DNA from 4 places in the Paenibacillus sp. FSL L8-0436 genome. Region 2 is predicted to be linked to each of the others. Evidence: riboswitches for the same ligand, from Rfam matches in the RefSeq annotation. Region 2 holds a riboswitch; each other region holds the start of a gene.
The links. A riboswitch is a leader RNA that binds a small molecule or an ion and turns the genes downstream of it on or off. The one in region 2 is predicted to bind thiamine pyrophosphate.

Region 1: linked by a shared signal. The riboswitch ahead of NSS79_RS14425 (ABC transporter ATP-binding protein) and the one ahead of NSS79_RS10245 (thiamine phosphate synthase) in region 2 are both predicted to bind thiamine pyrophosphate.
Region 3: linked by a shared signal. The riboswitch ahead of thiC (phosphomethylpyrimidine synthase ThiC) and the one ahead of NSS79_RS10245 (thiamine phosphate synthase) in region 2 are both predicted to bind thiamine pyrophosphate.
Region 4: linked by a shared signal. The riboswitch ahead of NSS79_RS02090 (ABC transporter substrate-binding protein) and the one ahead of NSS79_RS10245 (thiamine phosphate synthase) in region 2 are both predicted to bind thiamine pyrophosphate.

The regions. Positions count from the first base shown of each region.
Region 1 is NZ_CP151955.1:3,149,708-3,154,400, reverse strand. Features, by position in the region: gene NSS79_RS14435 (amino acid ABC transporter permease) at 1-204, opposite strand, end outside; gene NSS79_RS14430 (amino acid ABC transporter substrate-binding protein) at 259-1,092, opposite strand; TPP riboswitch at 1,369-1,472, shown strand; gene NSS79_RS14425 (ABC transporter ATP-binding protein) at 1,624-2,385, shown strand; gene NSS79_RS14420 (ABC transporter permease) at 2,366-3,142, shown strand; gene NSS79_RS14415 (ABC transporter substrate-binding protein) at 3,139-4,197, shown strand.
Region 2 is NZ_CP151955.1:2,301,140-2,305,832, reverse strand. Features, by position in the region: gene yfbR (5'-deoxynucleotidase) at 1-181, shown strand, start outside; gene thiH (2-iminoacetate synthase ThiH) at 210-1,367, opposite strand; gene NSS79_RS10255 (thiazole synthase) at 1,397-2,161, opposite strand; gene thiS (sulfur carrier protein ThiS) at 2,446-2,649, opposite strand; gene NSS79_RS10245 (thiamine phosphate synthase) at 2,701-3,309, opposite strand; TPP riboswitch at 3,422-3,524, opposite strand; gene NSS79_RS10240 (SDR family oxidoreductase) at 3,772-4,641, opposite strand.
Region 3 is NZ_CP151955.1:6,556,612-6,561,304, forward strand. Features, by position in the region: gene NSS79_RS30250 (response regulator transcription factor) at 1-431, opposite strand, end outside; gene thiC (phosphomethylpyrimidine synthase ThiC) at 631-2,409, opposite strand; TPP riboswitch at 2,514-2,620, opposite strand; gene NSS79_RS30260 (SDR family oxidoreductase) at 2,705-3,523, opposite strand; gene NSS79_RS30265 (PadR family transcriptional regulator) at 3,554-4,096, opposite strand; gene NSS79_RS30270 (hypothetical protein) at 4,250-4,693, opposite strand, start outside.
Region 4 is NZ_CP151955.1:441,504-446,196, forward strand. Features, by position in the region: gene NSS79_RS02075 (ABC transporter ATP-binding protein) at 1-52, opposite strand, end outside; gene NSS79_RS02080 (ABC transporter permease) at 72-833, opposite strand; gene NSS79_RS02085 (thiamine-binding protein) at 830-1,123, opposite strand; gene NSS79_RS02090 (ABC transporter substrate-binding protein) at 1,164-2,234, opposite strand; TPP riboswitch at 2,359-2,469, opposite strand; gene NSS79_RS02095 (hypothetical protein) at 2,543-3,940, opposite strand; gene NSS79_RS02100 (sigma-70 family RNA polymerase sigma factor) at 3,918-4,523, opposite strand; gene NSS79_RS02105 (hypothetical protein) at 4,603-4,693, opposite strand, start outside.

The DNA of each region.
Region 1 (4,693 bases), 850 kb from region 2:
CGGTGTCCCGCGGATTACCCAGACGTAGAACCGGGCGATCAGCTTCGGGATTCTCCATGAGGAGAGACGGAACAGCGCGGTAAGAACAGCCAGCAGCAATCCAAGCGCAAAGGAAACAAGCGCCAGCGGAAGGGTATAAGCCACCCCCGCTTTAAACAGGGGCAGCAGTGAATCCATGAAAATCCCAATTTTCCGGTCATCCATCGTTCAGACATCCTTTTTGGACACTCGGCTGCATCTTCGCGCCAGCTCCATTTGTTATTTGGACACATCCGCCCCAAAGTACTTCTCCGAAATTTTCAGATAGGTTCCATCGCTCTTCATTTCAGCCAGCGCATTGCTGACAGCATTAACCAGCTCTTCGTTTCCTTTGAGGAAAACTGCCGCACTTTGCGACCCCTCGGCCGTTTCATCCACCTGTTTGATCTTTGCATCTGGTTTTTGCTTCTTTAAGTCGAGATAGGACAAGCCGTCATTTACGGTCGCATCAATCCGGCCGGAGGTCAGCAGGTCTATGGCCTGGCTGAAGCCATCCACAGCGACGATCTCCGCACCGTTCTCCCGGGCGATATCGGACAGGTTGCTGGTCAGCGATTGACCTGCCTTCTTGCCTTTAAGATCCGCGAAGGCTGTAATATCCTGGTTATCCTCGCGCACGATCAGCACTCCCTTAGAGACGATATACGGCTCAGAGAAATCATATTTCACCTTGCGTTCATCCGTAATCGAAACCTCGTTGAATATCGTATCAAAACGTTTGGCATCCATGCCGGCAAACAGGCCATCCCATTGGGTTTCCACAAATTCGGGTTCCACTCCCAGCCGTTTCGTAATCTCCTTGGCAATCTCCACATCAAAACCGGTAAGTTTGCCCTCTGCATCATGAAAAGTAAACGGAGCATATGTCCCTTCCGTACCAATACGCAGCTTGCCACTCGCTTTAACAGCTTCCAGTGAGTTCTGCCCGGCCGGAGCCGCCGCTCCTTCTGTGGGCGCGGCAGTAGCCGCAGGCGCTGTATTGTTATTATTGCCGCATGCCCCGGCCGGCAGCAGAGTTAGCAGCAGCAGGATAGTCAGGCTAAGCTTCTTCATCACATGAACCCCTTTCAAAATCCCTCTATTTTTCACTGCATGGACACTTGCTTATCTTGCCCAAAAGCACCGCTGCTTCATCAAGTTTTTTGCATCTTCAGTCCGGATCTCTACTTAATACCAGCCGAAACGGTACGGCTCCAGCAAAGAGGCGATTTCCGCCGGTATGATCACGCTGTTCATAACCGGACTGCAGCAATGTGAGCGACTGCTTCTCTTTACAAACTGCCGGGATATGGTATATTAATTAGCAATTGCAAATTCAATATTGACCTGTTATTTCACTAGGGGAGTCGGCCGACTGAGACGGAGCTTTAAGCTCCGGACCCTTGGAACCTGATCTGGATCATACCAGCGGAGGGAAGTGGAGCAGAATTGTTCAGCGGAGCCGCACTAAGCTAACTGACTGTGACGTTCAGACCCATTTATTTCCTCCGGAAATGAATGGGTCTTTCTTGTGTTTGCTGTTGCCGCCGGTCAGGCAAGTATCGTCAAACAAACTACGCCCTCAGGAGGTTTCCACATTCCAATATGCTCACTATAACCAACCTGACTTATTCGTTTGCAGCGACTAGGAATCCGGTATTCTCCGGTCTTTCAATGACCGTCCGCCAAGGCGAATTCATTTCCGTTGTTGGAGCCAGCGGCTGCGGGAAAAGCACACTGTTCAAAATCATTGCCGGCCTGCTAGAGCCGTCCGGCGGTGAAATAACCGTACATGGACGCTGCTCTCCTTCGATACGCTCGCGGCTTGGACAGATCGCTTATATGCCGCAGCAGGACCTGTTGCTGCCTTGGAGGACCGTGCTGGACAATTGCCTGCTTCCCTGGGAGGTGAAGCAGGACTCTAGCCGGCACGAGGCACTCGCCCGGATCCGCGGAATGCTGGACCGCTTTGGCCTTTCCGGCAAGGAAAATGCTTATCCGCAGGAGCTGTCCGGCGGGATGCGCCAGCGGGCCGCCCTGCTGCGCACACTAGCTGCAGGCAACGAACTGCTGCTGCTTGACGAGCCGTTTGGAGCGCTGGACGCGATCACCAAGCGGGAGATGCACCGCTGGCTGCTGGAGCTGTGGGGCGGGCTGGATAAGTCCGTTCTGTTCATCACTCATGATCTTGAAGAAGCGCTGCTGCTCAGCGACCGGATTTATTTGATGACCGGCGGCTCTGGTGGGCTGCAGGAGCTGCTCGTCACTTTGCCGAGACCCAGACATTACAAAATGAATTATGAACCGCAGTTTGTTGCCCTGCGGGAGGATTTGGAGCGTAGATTGCATGAGAGCTCTATGGTATAAGAAACAGCTGCGGACTTATGGCCCCTTTCTACTGCTTGTGGTGCTGCTTATTGCGGCATGGGAGATCACAGCACTGCTGAACATGATCCCTTCATTTATTCTCCCGGCGCCAAGTGCAATCTGGACAGCGCTGATTGAAAAGCGGGGGCTGCTGTTCGGAGAGCATTTGCCCGCCACGTTGCAGGAGACACTGATCGGGTTTGCCCTCTCGGTTGTCTGCGGAACACTGCTGGGTATCGGCATGCATATGTTCGCTCCGCTCGCCAAAGCACTTTATCCCATGCTGATTATCAGCCAGACCATTCCGCTGATTGCGCTCTCACCTATTTTTATTATGTGGTTCGGCTATACCCTGTGGGGCAAGGTTGCTGTCGTCTTTCTGACTGCCTTTTTCCCGGTTGTGGTAGCCGTCTATGACGGCCTGCGGCAAAACGGCAGCCTGTACAGAGACCTGCTTCTGACGCTTGGGGCAAACCGCTGGCAGATATTGCGCAAGACGCAGATTCCGCTGGCGCTGCCCTCCTTTTTCTCCGGACTTAAGCTTTCTATCGTCTACTGTGTGATCGGAGCGACGATCGGGGAATGGCTGGGCGGCAGCCGGGGGCTTGGTTATTTCAGCCGGCGGATGGCCGGCAATCTGCAAAGTGCAGAAATGTTCGCCGCCGTATTGCTGCTGTCCGCTTTGGGTGTAGCCTTGTTTCTCAGTATCGCTGTGCTCGAAAAACTCATTTTGCAGAAAAGAGGATTTTACCGATGACCCATCCTGAGCTGTATCGCAATCCTTCCACACATAAGAAATCACACCGCCTTATTCCATACTTATTGTTGTTATGCCTGCTTACCCTCTTAAGCGGCTGCGTCAGCGCAAAAGACCCGGATACCTCCGCCGCTTCTTCAGAGAATTCCAGCGGCAAACCGCACAAGCTGACTATAATGCTCGACTGGTATCCGAACGCAGTTCATTCCTTCCTGTATGCTGCTCAGCAGAATGGCTATTTTGCCGAAGAAGGGCTGGAGGTGGACATTCAAATGCCAGCGGACAGCAATGATGCTTTGAAGCTTGTCGCCGCAGGCAAAGTCGATCTGGCTCTCAGCTACCAACCACAGGTACTAATGGCGCGGAGTGAAGGAATACCTGTAAAATCTGTCGCAGCGCTCGTAAGGCATCCGCTCAATCATCTTCTGGTCCCCGCAGAGAGCGGGATAACCGGCCCGAAAGAACTCACAGGCAAAAATGCCGGATACTCCTCCATTCCCCTGTATGAAGCGATGCTCCGGACAATGGTCAAATACGACGGAGGCGATCCGGCTTTACTGAACCTGATTGATGTGGGATTCGATCTTATTCCTGCCCTTTCTACCGGACGCGCTGACGGAATTATCGGCGGATTTATTAATCATGAGGCATTGATATTGGAAAAAGAAGGCCACCCCGTCACTTCATTCGATCCGACGGACTACGGAGTGCCGGACTATTATGAGCTTGTGCTTGTTGCCAGTGAACAGGGCTTGTTGGATTCGGAAGATGACTACCGGAAGTTCATGAATGCGGCACGCAAAGGACAGCAATTCGTACAGGAGCAGCCTCAGCAGGCACTTGAAATATTGTTTGCACACGAAGACACTACCGCCCCGCTCGACCAAGCAATCGAGACAAAAAGTCTGGAAATCCTTTTGCCGCTGATGGATGCAGGAAAACTGCCTTTTGGACAGCAGGAGGAGAAATCCTGGGAGAACGTGCACACGTGGCTGTCCGAGAACGGACTGTTGAGCGGAGAAACGGACAGCAAGGAAGCTTTTGTTAATCTGTAGGAGCTAAGTTCAAAGGACCGAAGTTTAGAGATTCATGTATGGGGACTGGACTTATGTATGGGGACTTTTGTATGGGACTTATATCGTGGATCATTCGTTACGGGGACTAATCCAGAGGTAGCGGGAGCAGGATTTTGTCAGTATTTTCGTTCAAAGGCTTACGCAGCAGCGTTATCTGGATACTGTAGGATCTATTTGTTATATGTAGGCTGAATCTAGAGTCCTCGGCATTTAGGTTAATTTCTAAAGGGCATTTTTTGTATTATGAGTGTATTTTCTGTAGCAGATTGCTCCTTATTCTGCGGTGAATCACATTCTGCTGCATTTCATGCAGTAGATTTCTGCATTTCCGAGCAAAAGCCCCTTGTCTGCTAGATTCTGCTGTACAGAGTGCAATAGAAGCTGTTTTGCGGCTGATTTAGGGGCCGTCTGCTGTAGAAAGTACAATAGAATGTGCCTTGGACTGCCGCTTAGAGGGATGATAGAGATGAGAACG
Region 2 (4,693 bases):
GGTCGCTGCAGGCAACCGCGAGTTCGCTGCTGCCAAAGAGCAGACCGCGACGAAGCTGCGCGTACTGGAACTGCCGGAGATGGATTATTTCCTGGCCCATATGGCTCCAGGGTTTGAAATGTCGCTGGACGAGCTGTCCGCTGGCATGAGCAGTGAGCCCGGGGCAGATTCGGCAGATTGAATGCAGCAATTTGATCGCTTCGAATTTATTAACGCAGGGAGTCCACCTGATGGTGTGGTGTAATCTTTGGTGAATGGAGCGGCTCTGTCAGGATATCCCAGTCCTTGAATACCGGCTGCAGTCCCTTGGCATACAACATTTCTGTAATTTCAAACACTTTGCGGCCATCCGATATTTCAAACTGCGGGGTTCCGCCTTCAAGGGTATGCCCGCCTACCTCGGTGGATACTCCTGCGGACATTTTAGTGATGCCGAGATGGACCAGATGATCGCGCAAAGCTGCCGGCTCCCGCGTGGACAATGAAATGCCCGCACGGGGCAGAAACAGGCGGTAAGCCAGTATGATCTGCACCAGCGCACGGTCGGTTACATCACTTGCCGGATTGAATTCTCCGAGATACGGGCGAAAACGGGGAATCGACAAGCCGATCTCGCACTCCGGGTACTTGTCCTGCAAGTATCTCGCATGCAGGGCCGTTGCCAGAGCCTCCTGGCGCCAATCGTACATCCCCAGCAGGGCACCAATATTCACGGATCGAAACCCGGCGCGGCAGCCGCGCTCGGGCGCATCCAGACGGTTGCGGTAGACTCTCTTCGGACCCTTCACATGCAGCTTTCGATAGGTCTCCTGATGGTACACCTCCTGATACAAGGTAAGACCGTCTACCCCTGCCACCCTCAGATCATTGTATTCTTCCGTAGAGAGCGGATTAACCTCAATGCTGACTGAAGAAAAATAGTCACGGAGCACCTTCACACACTCCCTCACATAAGCGGCCGGACTTTCACTCCGGGATTCCCCGGTCAAAATCAGAATGTGGCGCAGGCCTGTGGCGGCGATGGTTTCTGCTTCTTGCCTGACCTCCTCCAGTGTCAGTTTTTTGCGCGGAAAGTCATAAATCGAGCTAAAGCTGCAATAAGTGCAATGATTCACGCAAAAATCGGCCAAATACATCGGCGTAAACAGCTGCATCACATGCCCGAAGTGCGTACGTGTCAATCTTTGCGCTTTCTGCGCCATTTCCTCCAGGTAAGGCTCCGCCGCCGGAGACAGCAGTGCCATCAGCCCGTCTTCGTCCAGATGTTCCAATCGTAACGCCCGCTTCACATCCACCGCAGTATACTGCTTCCATAAAGTCTCGTAAGGAAGCTGCTCTAACCTGGTCACCGTATCAAAAAAGCTCATGCTCTTCCTCCCTTCCTTCTCTCCATTGGCTAGAACAAAAAGCCGGTCAGCGGCGAAGAGGCCGTTGCCGCCTCCTCCACCGGCCCCAGTCCGGCCAGATAAGCCTTGCGCCCTGCGGTTACCGCCTCACGGAATGCCTCCGCCATCAGAAGCGGATCATGCGCAGTAGCAATTGCCGTGTTCAGCAGCACGGCGGATGCGCCCATTTCCATTGCCTCAGCAGCCTCGGAAGGTCTGCCAATACCGGCGTCAACAATCACCGGAAGATCCACTTCTGCGATCAGAATCCGCAGCAGCTCCTTGGTCTGCAGGCCGCGGTTCGAGCCGATGGGCGCACCCAGCGGCATAACGGCGGCCGCTCCGGCTGCCTTGAGCCGGATAGCCGTGGAAAGATCGGGACTCATATACGGCAGTACAACGAAACCCTCTGCAGCCAATATTTCCGTAGCTTTAACTGTCTCCATATTATCGGGCAGCAAATATTTCTGATCATTAATGACCTCGATCTTCACCCAATTGCCCAGCCCTGCCGCCCTGGCCAGTCTGGCAATACGCACCGCTTCTTCGGCTGTGCGCGCGCCGGAGGTATTGGGCAGCAACGTCATATGGGAGGGGATATGCGCAACAATGTTGTCGTTGCTCTCCGGATCAACCCGGCGCAGAGCCACCGTAATGACCTGAGAACCCGAACGTGCAATCACTTCGGGAATAAGGGTATTGCGGCTGTATTTCCCGGTTCCGATAAACAGCCTGCTGGATAAAGGGATTCCGCCGATAACGAAAGGATCTTGCATAAAATCGCCTCCTGAGATAGTGGCCCGCTAAAATGCGGAGCCTCTGTTACTGATACGCCGAGTTTTCATCTTACCTCTTATGTCTTACGTCTTATGTCTTATGTCTTATGTCTTACGTCTTGCCTTTAACTCTTGCGTCTTACGTCTTACGTCTTTCCTCTTTCGTCTTACCTCTAACTCTTGCTTCTTACGTCTTACGTCTTACCTCTGGCTTCCTACCACTTGCCACTTACCTCATACCATTTACCTCTTGCTTCTTGCATCCGGCAACACGCACCGGCACTTTAGCCCCCGCCGACAAAATGGACCAGCTCTACGCGGTCACCTTCACTCAGCAGCGTATCTCCGTAAACCTCCTTGCCGACGATCTCACCGTTCAGCTCCACGATAACCAGTCTCCCGGTCCACTCGGACCGGCTTAGCAGATCAGCTACAGTCCGGCAGCCCTCTTCATAGGCCCCGCCTTTTCCATTCACGATTAAATTCATGCTTGCTCACCTCCTTTAACTGGTGCAGGAGCATTATTCATGGCTTCAGACTTAAGGTACGGCCTGAACTGCTGATCTGTAGGCTGTAGCGGCGGCCACAGGATCTCCTGCACTGCATATTCCGGACATTACGGCAATTCCGGCAGCACCCGTTGCCAGAACCTTTCCGGCATTGCCCGGCTCAATTCCGCCTATGGCGATCAGCGGAATGCTGCTGTAGCGGACAGCCTCAGCCAGCTGCTGCAATCCGCGTTCCCGCTGCCCCTGCTTGCAGGCCGAGGGAAACACATGCCCGAACAGGCAGAAGTCCGCTCCCTGCAGGCCGGATTCAGCCGCCTCCTCCGGGGAATGCACCGACCTTCCCAATCGCAGGTCCGGTGCTACACTGCGCGCTGCATTAGGCGGCAGGCTGTGCCAAGCCAACTGGACCCCGCCCGCCCCTGCGGCCAGAGCAACGTCTATCCGGTCGTTGATCACCAGCTTGGCAGGCGGAACCCCCGCTATAATCAGCTGCTCCATCAGAGCCATGAGCTCCCGCGCAGACATTGCCTTTTCCCGGAGATGGATATAATCCACTATGAATTGCACAGCCGCAGCCAGCTGAACAAACTGCACCGGATTCTGCCTTCCATCCGAGATCAAATGTATCTCTTTCAACACGTTCACCTTCTCCTGTTCTTTTGCATTACCGGCAAACACAAAAAAGACCGCCCCCCGTAAAGGAGGCAGTCTGGAATATATACAGGAATACCGGGCCATTCAGCCCGCTGCAGTTATTCGTTCTCCACTTCCCTACGCTGGTATAAACCAGATCAGGTTCAAAGGGTCCGAACGGGTATGTTCGTCTCAGCCTTGCGGCACCCCTAGTGACAAATTCATATTCAATTACGCTTAACGTTTCATATACTAACATATTATTCCTTGAAGAGCCATCCTTTAAAGGAGGCCTGCACAAGTGGAAACGGCTTCGCCGTCCTCAAAAGGACGGTATCCGTTTCAGCGAGAAATAGAAGGATAATTTATAGCGTGAAGCCTATAAATTCTTATATTTTCAAAAAGAGCGGAACCCAAGGTTCCGCTCCAGACTCTAATTATTCATAGCAGTGGAATCAGCAACCGCATTTAGCCGTTTACGACCTCGCCGCCGTTCACATGCATTACCTGTCCGCTTACATAAGATGAATCGTCAGAAGCCAGATACACGTAGGCCGGAGCGAGCTCCTCCGGTTGTCCCGGGCGTTTCATTGGCTGCGTGCCGCCGAATTCACTGACTTTCTTCGCGTCAAAGGTCGACGGAATAAGCGGTGTCCAAATCGGTCCCGGCGCTACGGCATTGACCCGGATGCCTTTGTCCGCCAGATTCATCGACAGCGAACGGGTAAAGCTGAGAATCGCCCCTTTGGTGGACGAATAGTCCAGCAGCTGCGGGCTGCCCCGGTAGGCTGTGATCGAAGTCGTGTTGATGATCGTGGACCCTTTTTTCAGGTGAGGCATGGCTGCCTTGGTCAAATAGAACATCGAAAAAATATTCGTGCGGAACGTCCGTTCCAGCTGCTCGGAGGTAATATCCTCAATCTTCTCCTGCGGATGCTGCTCGGCCGCATTATTAATCAGGATGTCCAGCTTGCCGAGTCCTTCCACCGTCTTATTGATCAGATCCTGGCAGAACGCCTCCACGCCGATATCGCCGGCAATCAGAATGCACTTCCGCCCCTCTTGCTCCACCTGGCGTTTAGTCTCTTCGGCATCGGAATGCTCATTGAGGTAGGAAATAACGACATCCGCACCCTCCTTGGCAAAATGAACGGCAACCGCCCGGCCAATACCGCTGTCTCCTCCTGTAATCAGAGCCGCCTTGCCCAGCAGCTTGCCCGCCGCCTTATAGGCTGAGGTCTCGAATTCCGGCAGCGGATTCATTTCACTTTCAATTCCGGGCTGGCGGTCCTGCACCTGCGGAGGTAATGTTTTTTTGGTTTGCGTGTTGTCTGGCATGATCCATTCTCCTTTCGCTGTGTACCTGTTGGTTACTCATCGTTTTAGGGTT
Region 3 (4,693 bases), 3.1 Mb from region 2:
GCGGATTGCCGCTTGTCGCTTCTCCAGTCCACATGCTGAAGCAGCGGAATCCGCTGCGCGGTTTTTTTCAGCACGGCAAGCAGGGAAGCGGCCTCCAGTCTGGGCTTCAGGATATAGTCGGCAACCCCGCTTTGGAAGGTTGAACGCACATATTCGAACTCACTGAAGCTGCTAAGCACGATCACCTCAATTTCCGGATACATCCCCTTGACGAGCCGGATCAGCTCTTCCCCGTCCATCACAGGCATAACGATATCGGTCAGGATGATATGCGGACGCTGTAATTCAATTAATTCAAAAGCCTCTCTTCCGTTGGAGGCCTCGCCTGCAATCTGAAACCCTTCCCCTTCCCAATCCAGCAGATGGATTATCCCCTGCCGTACCAGCATTTCATCGTCCACCACCAATATTTTGCAGAACGTTGTGTCCATGGCTTCTCCTTTTTGCGAACAAAAATACACTGAAAAAACAAAATGAAACCCGCTTGATTAAGGGGTTCCATCTCACCGAAACAAACTTATCCACCAGAAATGAAACAGCTTTCATAATCTGATTTACATTATAGGTATACGCCCGGAGACTGTCAATTGAGAGGGGGAGGGCGATTAGCGGCAGTCCCGGACCGACGGTTTATTTATAGATCAGACCTCCGCCTTCCTTAAACTCTTCTGCTTTATCCCGCATCCCTGCGGTAATCATCGCTTGCTCCGGTTCTTCTTGTCCCTCCTGCACCCTCGCCGTATCGCGGATACCATGAGAAATGCGCATACTGCAGAACTTGGGTCCACACATGGAGCAGAAATGAGCCGTTTTGGCCCCTTCCGCCGGAAGGGTCTCATCATGATATTCCAGCGCCCGTTCCGGGTCGAGCGACAAATGGAACTGGTCCCGCCAACGGAACTCGAAGCGCGCTTTGGAGAGTGCGTTATCCCGATCCTGCGCGCCCTTGTGTCCTTTGGCCAAGTCGGCTGCATGGGCGGCAATTTTATAGGTGATGACGCCTTCCCGCACATCATTTTTATTAGGCAATCCTAGATGCTCCTTCGGGGTAACATAACACAACATCGCCGTGCCGAACCAGCCGATCATCGCCGCTCCAATAGCCGAGGTGATATGGTCATAGCCGGGTGCAATATCCGTAGTCAGTGGTCCCAGTGTGTAAAAAGGAGCGCCATGGCAAAGCTCAAGCTGTTTATCCATATTCTCTTTGATCAGATGCATCGGTACATGGCCCGGGCCTTCCACCATCACCTGAACATCATGCTTCCAGGCAAGCGAGGTTAATTCACCCAACGTCTCCAGCTCGGCAAACTGGGCTTCATCATTAGCATCGGCAATGGAGCCTGGACGCAGCCCGTCACCCAAAGAGAACGCCACATCATAAGCCTTCATGATTTCACAAATATCCTCGAAATGTGTATAAAGAAAGTTCTCCTGATGATGGGCCAGGCACCAGGCCGCCATAATCGAACCCCCTCTGGAGACGATGCCCGTCATTCTTTTGGCCGTTAATGGGATGTAACGCAGCAGTACCCCGGCGTGAATGGTGAAATAATCCACTCCCTGCTCCGCCTGCTCGATCAGGGTGTCCCGGTATACCTCCCAAGTTAAATCCTCGGCCTTGCCGTTTACCTTTTCCAAAGCCTGATAGATTGGCACTGTCCCGATAGGCACCGGAGAATTGCGGATAATCCATTCACGGGTGGTGTGAATATTTTTACCCGTCGACAAATCCATGATGTTATCCGCTCCCCAGCGGGTAGCCCATCTCATCTTCTCTACTTCTTCATCAATGGAAGAGGACACCGCCGAATTCCCGATATTAGCATTGATCTTTACCAGAAAATTCCGCCCGATAATCATCGGCTCACTCTCCGGATGGTTAATATTCGCTGGAATGATCGCACGGCCGCAGGCTACTTCCTCTCTAACAAACTCAGGAGTTACATTTTCCCGGACTGCGATAAATTCCATCTCCGACGTAATCAGGCCTCTGCGGGCATAATGCAGCTGGCTGACATTGCGGCCCTCTCTGGCTCTCAAGGGACGACGTTGCAAGCCCGGAAACACCTCTGCCGCCGGCTTCTCTGTGAGATTCCCGTTATCCTCCGGCTTAACCGCTCTTCCCTCATAAGATTCGGCATCTCCCCGCTCCGTGATCCACTGAAGCCTGTGAGGCGTTAACCCCTTGCGGATATCGCTATAGGCTTCATCGTTAGTATAAGGCCCGCTTGTATCATAGACACGGACAGGAGCATTCTCCGCTTCTCCGGCCGTACCCGAGGTTCGGCTTAATGTAATCTCGCGCATCGGAACTTGAATATCAGGCCGTGAGCCCTCCACATACACCTTGTGACTTCCCGGAAAAGCACACAGATCAACCTCATGTTTCTTCTCTTGATTCAGCATCTTATTTCCTCCTTAAGGTTTGAGTAAATAAGAAAACGCGCAAAAAAGCCGCTCCACATGGAGCGGCTCAAAAATCCATATAAGGCTAACGCCAACAATGAAATAAAAGTCCGGCTCCACTTTCCTACGCTGGTATAATCCAGATCAGGTTCAAGGGTCCAGGAATGCATTTTTCCCGTCTCAGCCTATTCAGGCTCCCCTAGTGGTTTCTTATTTAGTTATGTTAAAGTTACAGAGAAATCCAGCAATTGTCAACCGGTGCTCTTAATAGAGCTTTGGATAAACATGTCCTCTTTTATGAAAAATGCTGAGCTATATTACTTAGATACTCTTCCTCAACCGTATTTTTCTTCATACTTATGAGCATTTTCGCATCTTCTCCCACTACATAACGGAATTTGCTGGTACCGTCTGTGGCCGCTTGATAAATAGTGTCAGCTACAAGTTCTGGTGCCGAAGCATAGTCTGGAGCTTTTTCCATTTCCCCTAATTTACCCAGAAAGGCAGTAGTGAATGATTTATAATCCGTTAAGTCATCATTAAAAAAGAACTCCATCGATCTTCCGCCAAAGTCCGTGCTAATGGCTCCTGGTTCAATCAGCTTTACTTTGATGTTTTGTGATGCTAATTCAAAAGATACGGATTCAGAAAAACCTTCTACCGCGAATTTAGTGGAGTGATACAGAGACATCGTAGGAAAGGTCACGATCCCTCCCATTGAAGAGATATTGATTAGCAACCCTTCCTGATTAGATCTAAAATGTGGCAACATGGCTTTAGTCATACTAATAAGACCAAAAACATTCACTTCAAATTGTCTTCGGATCTGCTCATCCGTAGCTACTTCTATAAGCCCCATTGTCCCGTATCCGGCATTGTTCAGGAGAACGTCAATTTTACCAAACCGCTGGACAGCTTCAGCTAATGCAGATTGGATGGTATCTGTTTTCTCAACATCTAACCGCAACACCAACACATTGTCCAATGTGATGAATTCAGTTTCTTTTTCAGGTGCACGCATCGTGGCTACTACGTTCCATCCTCTTTCAGCAAAATGTTTTACTGTAGCTCTCCCAATGCCGGATGAAGCACCCGTGACAAAAATTGTTTTCAATAAAATCCCTCCTAAATGTATCAGAATTCGTTAAATACTGCTATTCCCTTCCACTAACTGCTCCATGCTTAACAATCCCTCGGCAATGGTTGCAAGTTTAGCTTTATATTCTGCTATCCCAATCTGGATGCAAATGATCTGGGCCGGGTGCATTTCAGCTTTATAATGTGAATACTGCTCTAATAACTGATCTAACTTTTTTTGTGATTCCTCTTGTACTTGCTTCAACCAAAAAATCACCTTGTCATACCCCACAAATCGGCCAAAATAAAGCCTCATCATAAAATCGGATTTCTTACTACTGTCTCCCTCTAGTGGCGCTAGTAAATAGTCGTTAAAACAATCTCGCCCTTTAGCCGTTATGTTATAAACATTCTTATTTGGCTTACCTTTCTGGGGCACAATTTCCTTGGTTATTAATTCTTCCTTCTCCATGCGGGCAAGCGTAGGATAAATCGTGCCATAACTAGAGCTATAGAAATTAGATAACACATTCTCCAATAACTGCTTTATTTCGTAGCCAGTCAACGCTTCTTTCATGAGCAAGCCTAAAATAACATCCTGAGTGTTCAAGAATAGCTCCTCCTTATTTAAAGATATCTACACATCACACTTAGCAATATAACAGACCAATATATATCAAGTCAATATATAAGACTTAAGTAAAAAAAAGCCGAGTGAAATCAGCAGTGAATGCCTGAAATCAACTCAGCTTGTCATATGTGCTTAATTTACTGAACTAAAGTATTCTGATAAAATCCCCACCAAAACTTGCTTATAATCATTTAATTCATAAGAAGAGTTATTTACTTTTTTCTTGGTTAAGTTTATGCCGTTAAATATCTCTTCTTCCAATTCTTTTCTTGCCTTCAGTACCTCCAAGGTTCCTTCTAACCCTGTATAACCCTGCTTTTTTCCATACCCTTGGTTAGTATAATATTCAATAAATCCCTCCGACCATTCTTTAGGTCTTTCCCTAACGGCCTTTCTGAAAGAGTGATCAAGATTGTTCTGCTCTACGTAAAGCAGCAATGGATTCAGCCGCTCCACAATCGCTGCCAGTTCCAGCACATAACTTATAACGTCTTCCTTCTGTGCACCATATTTAATCATCCCAATGGTTACAGGGTTTTGTATAAAACAACAATCAAAAACAAAGGTGTCTGAGCC
Region 4 (4,693 bases), 1.9 Mb from region 2:
GAATGCCGGCTGCTTCAGTGCCGGATGGCGGGTTATCTGTAATATGCGGCATTGTCGGCCATCCTCCTTTTCTAGGAACTTTTGCGCGGTTTCCAGCGCACCAGCCATTTCTCCAGAAGCGCGATAAGTGCGAACAGCACAAGACTGAGCAGCACGATAATGGCAATGGCGACGAATACGCGGTCTGTGCGGTAAGCGGATTTTTGCAGCAGCATGTAGTAGCCGATGCCCTTGTCAGCGCCGATCCATTCCGCGACAACAGCGCCCATTACGGCATAGGTGGCCGAAATTTTAAGCCCCGAGAACAGGGCGGGCAGGGAGCCCGGAAGCTCCAGCTTGGTGAAGATCTGCCATTTGTTCGCGCCGGCCATCTTCATATAGTTCAGCATGGTCCGGTCGCTTTGCATCAGGCCGCCCATGGCGGCGACTGAAACCGGGAAGAAGCAGACAAGCGTAATCAGCACAATCTTCGGCAGCAGCCCGAAGCCGAACCAGATAATCAGCAGCGGCGCGAGCGCAATGGAGGGCACATTTTGACTGAGAATGAGCAGCGGGTAGAGCGCTCTCTTGAGCCAAGGCAGCAGATGCAGCAGCAGGGCAACAATAAGACCCACGCCTGTGCCGATGGGGAAGCCGATCAGGGTAAGGCGCAGCGTAGCCGCTGTATGTGCCCAAATGCCGGAAGCATTGCCAGAGGTTTCCCGGGCGATATCGCTTGGGCTGGGAAGGATCCATGACTCGATATGGAACAGGGATACCGAAACTTGCCATAACCCCAGAAAAAAGACGACCGCCACAAGGGGCGGCCAAATCTGTTTCCAATACGATCTCACGGCCGGTATTTCTCCGTCAGCTTGTCCATGCTGATTCCATTCGGGTTATGGGCGATTTTGATCTGGGAGATGACGCTCGGACTGCCTGCTGCAATCAGCGCTTCATGCATCTGGCGCACAACCTCAAGCAGCTCGGTGATTTCGCCCTCCATCGTGGTCTCCAGCGGGTTCACCTGATGTTTTACACCGGATTTCTGAATCACTTCGATCGCTTTGTCCACGTAAGGAATCGAATCCTCGTTGTTCGGAGTTTTGGGAATTACCTGAATGCTTAGCAATGTATTGGCCACAATATATCAATCCTCTCAGTTTAAATGGTTTCATCCTTAATCAGTTAGCTGGCAAAAATTCATTCGTAAATGTGCTTGGAACATCCAGCGGCTGATCGAGCAGCTTCAGGCCATACATCCAGTCGGCGTAATCCTGCCAGACCTCGCTCTTCTGCTCGCCCCAGCGGACGGCATCATCCTTGTATTTCGGGCTGAGCCATTTCTGGCTGGCCAGGACCAGCTTGGGATCCAGCTCGGGAACAGCTTTGGATAGAATGGCTGCGGCTTCCTCCGGCTGATCAATGGCGTATTGATAACCTTTCGAGGTAGCCTTAAGGAAAGCCTTCACCAGCTCCGGATGTTCGGCAATTTCCTTCTCGCTCGTAGTCAGGACCGGCGTGTAGTAATCGAGCTGGGGGGCATAATCCTTGAGGTAGAGCATGTCGAGCGGTTCTCCGCGCACCTCCGCTTCAATCCCGGTCCAGGCATAGAAGATCCAGGCAAAATCAATGTCGCGTTTCACGGCGGTGAAGAAGTCCGCTTCACCGATGTTCACCAGCTTCACCTTTTTCACATCTCCGCCTTCGGGGTCCATAATGGCTTTCATGGCCGCTTCTTCGGCAGGGGAACCCCAGCCACCGTAGGTTTTGCCTTCGAAATCCTTCGGTGTCTTAATATTGCGGTCTTTCGGTGCAGCGAACCCGGAGGTATTATGCTGAATGATAGCGGCGATGGACACGAGCGGCACCTTCTGCAGGCGGGCCAGCGTCAGCGCCTCTTGAGCACTGATGCCAAAAGCGGCTTCGCCCGAGGTAACCATCGTGTCGGACCCGGCAGCGCCCGGCTGCACGATTTCAACATCCAGCCCTTCCTCTTCGTAATAGCCCAGCTCTTTTGCCGCATAAAGCCCGGTATGATTTGTATTCGGCGTCCAGTCCAGCGCGACCTTGACCTTGGTCAGCTCCTTAGGAGCGTCCGTTGCTGCCCCGGCAGTGGTTTCAGGAGCAGTAGTGCTGTTCCCGGCAGTCTCTGCCGCATTCCCGCCAGAGTTCCCATTGCTATTGCCGCATCCGGCAATGGCAAAGACCAGCATGCAGGTGAGGCTGAGCTTTAATACTTTTGTGACTCCCATTTCTCTTCTTCTCTCCTTCCAGCAACCCTAGTCTTCCAAATTCTGAATAGTCCCATACAAAAAAGGCGCCCCGAGAATCGGGACACCAGTTACTTGCGCAAGGTTGTGCTTGGGCCATAAACGGCCGTAAGCGATTGACGATTCCTACGCTGGCATTATCCAGATCAGGTATAAGGGTCAGTATCTTGTGGGATACAATCTCAGCCGGCCAATTCCAGCACCCCTGGTACTATGAAGTTATAGGTATTGCTGTGTTCTTACGGTGTATTATAGACGCCCGCTCCATAGTTGTCCAGTAGCAACTCTGCTTAGCTATCAAGCTTCAGCGGCAGGCGCCAGGGCCCTTTGAGCAGAAAATGCGGCTCGGACAGCCTAAACCGCAGCTTATCCTCCCTGGGTTTTGCTTCTAAATGGAGGGTCTTCATCACGCCGTAGGTCTGGTCCGTATTCACCCAAGAGAACGAGCTGTTGTCCGCCTGCCCCGGATAGCGAATAAGGAAATACTTCAGCGTCCGCAGCTTAGCGGCATTGAAATTCACATTCACATCGACGCTGGCAGCCGTCTCGCCGGTACGTTCAATGCGGGTGAACTCTACCGGAAAGCCCGCGATTTCCGCGCGTGTGTGGAGCCTTTTCTCCTGGCCGATCTCAGGCAGCGGAATCTCTATTTCTGCAGATACGGCGTCACGATCTGAAACTTCAATATAAGGAATGAAGACCGTATAAGGCCAAGCGCCCGCCCCGGCAGTCTCACGAAACCGGAGGTCGGAAGGATAGGACATGGATTCAGGCTGCTCCAGTGCCGCCTTTTCTCCTGCCGCGTTCTCTATATAGAGACCTGATCCAGGCACCAGCGGCTCCAGTCCGTAAGAATGGACAGTCAGCCCGGATTCCGCCGTCAGAGTGGGCAATAACTGGACACGGACAAGCCCGCCGCCAAGGTCCACCGGAAAAGCAGTAATCCGCACATCCTGCTGTATATCGCTTGCGCCGAGTTCCCCGAGCTCCTCAGCTGTCTTCGGAGCGTTAAGCTGTAACGGACCAACGGTTGTGCCGCCCAGATGCAGGGTTAGAAGATTATCCTTCTTCAGTTGCACCGCTTGAGTTGAACTGTAGCTGCCGTACCACTCTCCCTCCGAGGACGAACGCATATAAGAGGTGAAAGTATAGCGGTTGCCGCCGATATCTGCCTCAAATTCGCTGACTTCAGGGACTTTCCGGCCGCGAAGCGTAATGCTCCCGCCAAGCTCTTGCAGGAGAACGGCATCCACGGTCAGACTTCCGTCCCCCACAGCAATGTCATAGGGTTTGCTCAGTACATAGATCCGGTCACCGGGGCTGTTCTCCACAACGGTGCCGAAGCCAGGAAGGAAACTCAGCGCCTTTCTTAACCCGGCCTGTACCTCAGGAGAGAAAGCGAGCATACCGGCAGCGATGAGTATTACTGCCGCTGCGGCCGCGAAGATATTCCGCCTCCGGGATCTCCGGGCGAAGGAACGGAAGGTGTGGACAGCGGCTTCGGGCTCCAGACGGGCAAGTGTACGTGCTTTGACGCGGGCGAGCGAAGCTGCCTCCTCTTCGTCTGCCAGATACAGACCTTGGTCAACCTCCGGCAGAACACTTAAGGCAAGCTCTGCATCGCTGAAGCCCATAGAATCAATCATCCCAAACAGGCGCTGTTCCTCAATTTTCATGTCTTTGGCCATGTTGCGCCTCCTTTCCCTGACTCTCAGACAGGCCTAACGCCTGCTTGAGCAGCGTCCGGCAACGGTATAAGCGGCTTTCGACTGCCTTTTTACTGAGACTGAAGGTTTGCGCAAGCTGATCAAGGCTCTCATAAAGGAAATATCTGCGCAGAAACAGACTGCGGTCCGGTTCGCCCATCTGCTGCACGCAGCCGATCAATTCACTGGCCGTCTCGCGGGAAAGAACCTCCTGTTCGGCGGAAATCTCATTCCATGCAGCTCCGGCAGCAGCTGCTTCTCCGGTTCCGCCCCGGCGCAGCAGCTTGCGTCTCAGGTCCAGCGCTTTGTATTTGGCCAGCAGGAACAGCCAGGTGCGGAAGGAGGCGCGCTCGGGCTCATAACGGCTGATTCCGCTCCATGCCGCCATAAACACATCGCTCACACATTCCTCAACATCCTCCGCGCTTCCGGTGCCGGACAGAATACGCCGGACCAGTCTTTGCACATCAGGGCCAAAGAAATCTATCGCTTCTGCGAGTGCTTTTTTATCTTTGTTTTTGAACCGCCCGGCCCATGCCAGGCTGTCATTAGGATTGAACGTCATAGGCAACCTCCGGCGTATATACTATTCATTACTACGTCGCCCGGAGGGCAAATCACTCATGCGGGTTTCCGGCAGCTTATCAATCCTTGGAATAAAATCTTTTTCTGCGGCGGCTGCGGATTCCGTTCCACAGTTCTTTCAGCGTCAGGAGGATGCTGACGAGGATCCCG